2 regions of the Tepidimonas sp. HKU77 genome follow, and region 2 is predicted to be linked to the other one. Evidence: predicted binding sites of a transcription regulator. Region 2 holds the regulator's gene; the other holds the start of a gene.
The links. Region 2 encodes FNR, which switches genes on or off when oxygen is low (the NO sensors DNR and NnrR bind a similar motif). Its sites were predicted from a motif close to TTGATNNNNATCAA; they were not measured.
Positions count from the first base shown of each region.

Region 1: the regulator FNR is predicted to act here: its motif matches at 1,877-1,890, upstream of clpB (ATP-dependent chaperone ClpB).

Region 1 covers NZ_CP187300.1:94,083-97,486, reverse strand. Annotated here, with positions in the region: gene ACPP3B_RS00410 (bifunctional diguanylate cyclase/phosphodiesterase) at 1-1,063, shown strand, start outside; gene ACPP3B_RS00405 (MoaD/ThiS family protein) at 1,116-1,367, shown strand; gene ACPP3B_RS00400 (molybdenum cofactor biosynthesis protein MoaE) at 1,372-1,854, shown strand; gene clpB (ATP-dependent chaperone ClpB) at 1,957-3,404, shown strand, end outside.
Region 2 covers NZ_CP187300.1:567,337-570,740, reverse strand. Annotated here, with positions in the region: gene ccoG (cytochrome c oxidase accessory protein CcoG) at 1-728, shown strand, start outside; gene ACPP3B_RS02665 (nitrogen fixation protein FixH) at 795-1,088, shown strand; gene ACPP3B_RS02660 (hypothetical protein) at 1,124-1,447, shown strand; gene fnr (fumarate/nitrate reduction transcriptional regulator Fnr) at 1,422-2,144, opposite strand; gene hemN (oxygen-independent coproporphyrinogen III oxidase) at 2,355-3,404, shown strand, end outside.

The sequences.
Region 1 (3,404 bases), 470 kb from region 2:
CGTGGCACGGCTGGGGGGAGACGAGTTTGTCCTCGTGCTGGAGGATGTGACGGCCGACATTGCCGCCGAACGCGCCCACGCGGTGCTGGTGGCGCTGCAAAATCCGATCGACTTGGGCGGGCGGGTCTGCCACATCTCGGCCAGCATTGGTATCGCCCTGGCACCGCGTGATGGGCTGGACGCCGTGACGCTGTTGCGCCATGCGGACGAGGCGATGTACCGCGCCAAAACAGGGGGACGCGGTCGCGTGGTCGCGTACGAGGCGGGATTCAGCCACGCCACACACGAGGCGCGCGCCATGCGCGAAGCGTTGGCACAGGCGATCGCCGAGCGCACCATCGAGCTGTGGTGGCAGCCCCAGGTGGATTTGCAGGACGGCCGCATCGTGGCTGCCGAGGGTTTGCTGCGCTGGCAGCATCCCCAGTGGGGCTGGGTGTCGCCTTCGACCTTCATTCCCTTGGCAGAGGATGGCGGACTGATGGAGCGCCTGGGTTTGCTGGTGCTGGATCTGGCACTGGAGCACGGGCAGCGCCTGGACGCGGCCGGCTGGACGCTCGGCCGGCTGGCGGTCAACGTCTCACCCCGTCAGCTCCAGGTGGAACGGTTCGTGGACGAGGTGTTGTCGCGCCTGACGCGCAGCGGTTGGCCTGCCCACCGGCTGGAGCTGGAAATCACCGAGAGTGTGCTGCTCGACAGCGAACCGGCGCGGGACCGCCTGCGCGTGCTGGAGGCGCGCGGGGTGCGATTGGCGGTGGACGACTTTGGCACTGGCTATGCCTCGATGGCGTATCTGCGTGCCCTGCCGCTGGACACGATCAAGATCGACGGCAGCTTCGTGCGCGACATCGGGACGTCCGCGCAGGCCGACGCGCTCGTCGAGTCGCTCATCCAGCTCGGGCGTGCGGTCGGTTTGGAGCTCGTGGCGGAGGGGGTCGAGACGGTGGCCCAGCGCGATTTTCTGGCCGAGCGCGGCGTGCGGCGTGCGCAGGGATACCTGTGGGCGCCGGCATGCCCGTTGTCGGCCTGGCTCGCCGTGCCCGCGGGCCAAATGCCCAAGCTATGATCGTGGTCACGAGCACCGCATAGGTACCCTGACCCTCATTCAACGACCGTCCATGAAGATCCAACTGCGCTACTTTGCCGCCATCCGCGAGGCCGTGGGCACTGCCGCCGAGGTGCTGGACACCGACGCATCCCACGTCGGCGCGTTGCGCGACGCGCTGATTGCGCGCGGTGGCGTCTGGGCCGAGGCATTGGGCCGCGGGCGCGCCGTGCGCGTGTCGGTCGATCAGGTCATGGCGGACGAGGGTACGCCGCTGCACGATGGCGCCGAAGTGGCCTTCTTCCCGCCCGTCACTGGAGGATAGGCCCATGGCACTCGCGCACCGTTTTATCGCCATCCAGAGCGAGGACTTCGACCTGGCGCGTGAGGTGACCGCCCTGCGCGCCGGCCAGCCGACCGTGGGCGCGGTGTGCGCCTTCGTGGGCACGGTGCGTGATCGCAACGACGGGGCCTCGGTGGCCACCATGGAGCTGGAGCATTACCCGGGTATGACCGAGCGCGCCATCGACGCCATGATCGATGAGGCGGCACGGCGCTTCGACATACTGGGTGTGCGCGTCATCCACCGCGTGGGGGCGCTGCAGCCGCAGGACCAAATCGTGCTGGTGGCCGTGGCCTCGGCGCATCGCGGCCAGGCATTCCAGGCGTGCGAGTTTTTGATGGACTACCTCAAGACCCAGGCGCCGTTCTGGAAAAAAGAGCACACCCCACAGGGGGCGCGTTGGGTCGATGCGCGCGTCAGCGACGACGCGGCGCTGGCGCGCTGGGGCATTGCCGCGCGCAACGCCTGAGTGCCCGTCACGTGGCGCGTTTTTGATGGCGATCAAGGCCGCGGCCTTGAAAACGCGGCACAACCCCCCACATGGAAGCACAGTCGAATCACGGAGCTTTCCATGTCCATCGAAAAATTCACCCGTTCGTTTCAAGAGGCCTTGTCCGACGCGCAATCGCTCGCGCTGGGCAAGGATCATGCGTACATCGAGCCGGCGCACGTGGCGCTGACCCTGCTGCAGCAAGACACCTCGCGCGGCTTGCTCACGCGTGCCGGGGTCAACATCGGGGCGCTGCGCAAGGCGGCCGAAGACGCCGTCAACCGCCTGCCCCAGGTGCAGGGCCAGGAGCAAGTCCAGGCCAGCCGCGATTTGGTGTCCGTGCTGCAGGCGATGGAAAAAGAGGCCATCAAGCGCGGTGACCAGTTCATCGCTAGCGAGTTGTTCTGGCTGGCGCTGGCCGATGCCAAGACGTCGCTGGCCGATGCCGCGCGGCAGGCGGGCCTGCAGCGCAAGTCCCTAGAGGCGGCGATCGAAGCCGTGCGAGGAGGAGAAAAAGTGACCAACCCCGAAGCCGAAAACCAGCGCGAGGCGCTGAAAAAATACACCCTCGACCTGACCGAACGCGCCCGTCAGGGCAAGCTGGACCCCGTCATCGGGCGCGACGACGAAATTCGCCGCACCATCCAGATCCTGCAGCGGCGCAGCAAGAACAACCCGGTGCTCATCGGTGAGCCCGGTGTGGGCAAAACCGCCATCGTCGAGGGGCTGGCGCAGCGCATCGTCAACGGCGAGGTGCCCGAGACGCTCAAGGACAAGCGCGTGCTGGCGCTGGACATGGCGGGACTGCTGGCCGGCGCCAAATACCGCGGCGAGTTCGAGGAGCGCCTCAAGGCGGTGCTCAAAGAGATCGCGGCCGAGGAAGGGCGCATCATCCTCTTCATCGACGAGATCCACACCATGGTGGGCGCGGGCAAGGCCGAAGGCGCCATGGACGCGGGCAACATGCTCAAGCCGGCGCTGGCGCGCGGCGAGCTGCACTGCATCGGCGCCACCACGCTGGATGAGTACCGCAAGTACATCGAAAAGGACGCGGCGCTCGAGCGGCGCTTCCAGAAGGTGCTGGTCGACGAGCCCAGCGTCGAGGCCACGATCGCCATCCTGCGCGGTCTGCAAGAGAAGTACGAGCTGCACCACGGGGTGGAGATCACCGACCCGGCCATCGTTGCCGCAGCCGAGCTGTCGCACCGCTACATCACGGACCGCTTCCTGCCAGACAAGGCCATCGACCTCATCGACGAGGCCGCGGCCCGCATCAAGATGGAGATCGACTCCAAACCCGAGGTGATGGACCGGCTGGAGCGGCGCCTGATCCAGCTCAAGATCGAGCGCGAGGCGGTGCGCAAGGAGACCGACGAGGCCTCGCGCAAGCGGCTGGAGCTGATCGAGGAGGAGATCGCGCGGCTGGAGCGCGAGTACGCCGATCTGGAGGAGGTCTGGAAGGCCGAGAAGGCGCAGGTGCAGGGCTCGGCGCAGATCAAGGAGGAGATTGACCGCATCCGCTTCCAGAT
Region 2 (3,404 bases):
GCGCCATGTTCGACAAGGACACGATGATCGTGACCTACGACGCCGAGCGCGGCGAGCCGCGCGGCGCGCGCAAGAAGTCGGCTGACCCGAAGGCGTTGGGATTAGGTGACTGCATTGACTGCACACTGTGCGTGCAGGTGTGCCCCACCGGCATCGACATCCGCAATGGTCTGCAGTACGAGTGCATCGGTTGCGGTGCCTGCGCCGACGTCTGCGACGAGGTGATGGAGAAGATGGGCTATCCCAAGGGGCTGGTCAAGTACTCGACCCAAAACGGCATGGCCAACCACTGGAGCCGCGCCCAGATGATCCGCCGGGCGTTTCGTCCGCGCGTCTTGATCTACAGTGCCATTTTGCTCACCATCGTGGCGGCGCTCGGTGTCAGTCTGTGGATGCGGGTACCGCTCAAGGTCGACGTCATCCGGGACCGTGGCGCGCTGGCCCGCATGGTCGAGATGGGCCGGATCGAAAACGTCTACCGCGTGCAGTTCATGAACGCGTCCGAGTCCGAGCGCGAGCTGCAGGTGGCGGTCGAGGGCTTGCCGGGGGTGACGCTCGCGTCGGATCCCGTCGTACATCTGCTGCCCACCGAGGTGCGCTCGGTGCCGGTACGTGTGCAGGTTCCCCCGGGGTTGCAGCCCGGCTCTCACCCCATCGTTATGACTTTCCGCACCGCCGACGGCTCGATCGCCGTGCGCGAGAAAACCACCTTCCTGATACCCCGATGACCCCCCAGGGTATTCGGGTTGATCCGTATCCCAAAGTACTCGCCAAAGGCCTACACTATGTCCACCATGTCTGGTACGCCCTCCGCGTCATCCGCCCCTTCCCGACCCTGGTACCGCGAGCCCATGGTCTGGATGGTCATCGGTGGCCCCTTGGTGGTCGTGATCGCGTCCATCGTGACGGTCACGATCGCCGTGCGCAATCCAGACCCCGTGCTGCCGCGCGAGGCGATGCCGGCGCCGGTCGCGGTCGCGCCGGAGCGCATGACGCCGGAGGAGCGCCTGCAGGCCGAAAAAGCGGTGCTGCCTGCCAACCAGGCGCGTAACCACGTCGTGTCCCCGACGTTGCCTAAAGACGATTGAGGCGGCGCGGGGCAACAACAAAGAGGAGACTGTCGATGCTGGCCCAACGCGTGATGTGGATTGCTTGGCCCGCTTTTTTGATGGCGGCTGTGATCGAAATGGTGGTGTTCGCCTTCGTCGATCCCCACGATCTGCACTGGGCGGGCGAATCGCTCGGTTGGTCGCGGCAGGCGGTCTACACGGTCGCGTTCTTCATTTTTTGGGCGCTGACCATGGCGTCGAGCGCGCTTACCACGCTGTTGTCGCTGTCGCCGTGGGAAATCAACCGCTGCCCGGTGCCGCCAGATCAGCGCCCGGCTGACTGCGCGCGCAACGCGCCGCTCAACTCCCCGCTTAATTCTCCTCGCGGCTCTGGTTGACAATGGCCGCGAGCGCGTCCGGGTCGAGGATGCGAACGTAGCGCTGCTTGACTTCGATGATGCCCTCGTCCTGAAAGCGCGAAAACGTACGACTGACCGTCTCGAGCTTCATTCCCAGGTAGCTGCCGATTTCCTCGCGCGTCATGCGCAACACCATCTCGGTGCGTGAAAAGCCGCGCGAATGCAGGCGCTGCACGAGGTTGAGCAAAAAAGCCGCCAGTCGTTCTTCGGCGCGCATGCTGCCCAGCAATAGCATGACGCCTTGATCGCGTACGATCTCGCGGCTCATGATGCGGTGTACGTGGTGCTGCAGCGTGCTGAACTCGCGCGAGAGCTGCTCGAGCTTGTCGAATGGCAGCACGCACACCTCGGCGTCTTCGAGCGCCACGGCCGAGCACGAGTGCTTGTCCTGCACGATGCCATCGAGCCCCAGGATTTCGCCCGCCATTTGAAACCCGGTGACCTGATCGCGGCCGTCCGCCGTCGTGACCACGGTCTTGAAAAATCCGGATCGTACCGCGTACAGCGACGTGAAGCCGTCGCCCGCGGCAAACAGGGTCCCGCCCCGCCGCACCCGGCGACGCGTGCTGATCAGGTTGTCGAGCTGCTCCATCTCGTCCGGCTTGAGGCCGACCGGGATGCAGAGCTCGCGCAGGTTGCAGCTGGAGCAGGCGACCTTGATGCTGTGCAGATCCATGAGGCGATGGGGGCCGGTGTGAGGCAGAGGTGGGTGAAACGAGGCGCAGACTCGCCATGAACGATATGCGCCCGATCATAACAACCCGATGCGCGTGCCGCCCCGTGCGGTGGGCCCATGCCCTGCAGGGTTTTGGGGAACGTCGCTCCCGCAGGGGGTTTGACTCACGTCAACCCACGCAAGGCTACGCTGGTGCACAGTTCGTCGCCTATGGAGCTGCCCGCCGTGAAACACGTCATCGACGAAGATCTGCTGCGCCGGTTCGACATTCCGGGCCCGCGCTACACGTCCTACCCGACGGCGGACCGGTTTGTCGAAGCGTTTACCGAGCGTGACTACGTGCAAGCCCTGCAACAGCGGCGAGCGGGGTCGCTGGCGCTGCCGCTGTCGGTGTATGTACACATCCCGTTTTGCGAGTCGCTGTGCTACTACTGCGCATGCAACAAGGTGGTGACCAAGCACCACGAACGCGCGGCGGAGTACCTGCGCTACCTGTCGCGCGAGCTGGAATTGCAGACCGAACACGTCGGGCGCGGGCACCGCGTGACGCAGCTGCACCTTGGGGGGGGCACGCCGACCTTCCTCAGCGACGCGGAGTTGTCCGACCTGATGGCGATGATCCGGCGCCACTTCGAACTCGTCCCTGGGGGCGAGTATTCGATCGAGGTCGACCCCCGCACGGTGACCGCGCAGCGCTTGGCCCATCTGCACCAACTGGGGTTCAACCGCCTGAGTTTTGGCGTGCAGGACTTCGATGGCGCGGTGCAGCGGGCGGTGCACCGGATTCAGCCGGCCGAGCAGGTGTTCGCCCTCGTGGCCGCGGCGCGCGAGATCGGCTTTGAGTCGGTCAACGTCGACCTCATTTACGGACTGCCTCAGCAGACCCCAGAGTCGTTTCGGCGCACGCTCGAGCTCGTCGAGCGCCTGCGGCCGGATCGCATCGCGCTCTACGCTTATGCGCATCTGCCGGCGCGCTTCAAGCCGCAGCGGCGCATCCACGCGGCGGAGTTGCCCAGTCCGGCGGACAAGTTGGCCATGTTGTCGCTGTCGCTCGACCATCTGAGTGCCGTGGGTTATGTGTACGTGGGCATGGACCATTTTGCGTTGCCCAACGATGCGCTGGCGGTGGCCAAGCGGCAGGGGCGGCTGCACCGCAACTTTCAGGGCTACAGCACGCAGCCCGATTGCGACCTGATCGCGCTGGGGGTATCGGCCATTGGCCGCATCGGCGCCACCTACAGCCAAAATGCCAAGACGCTG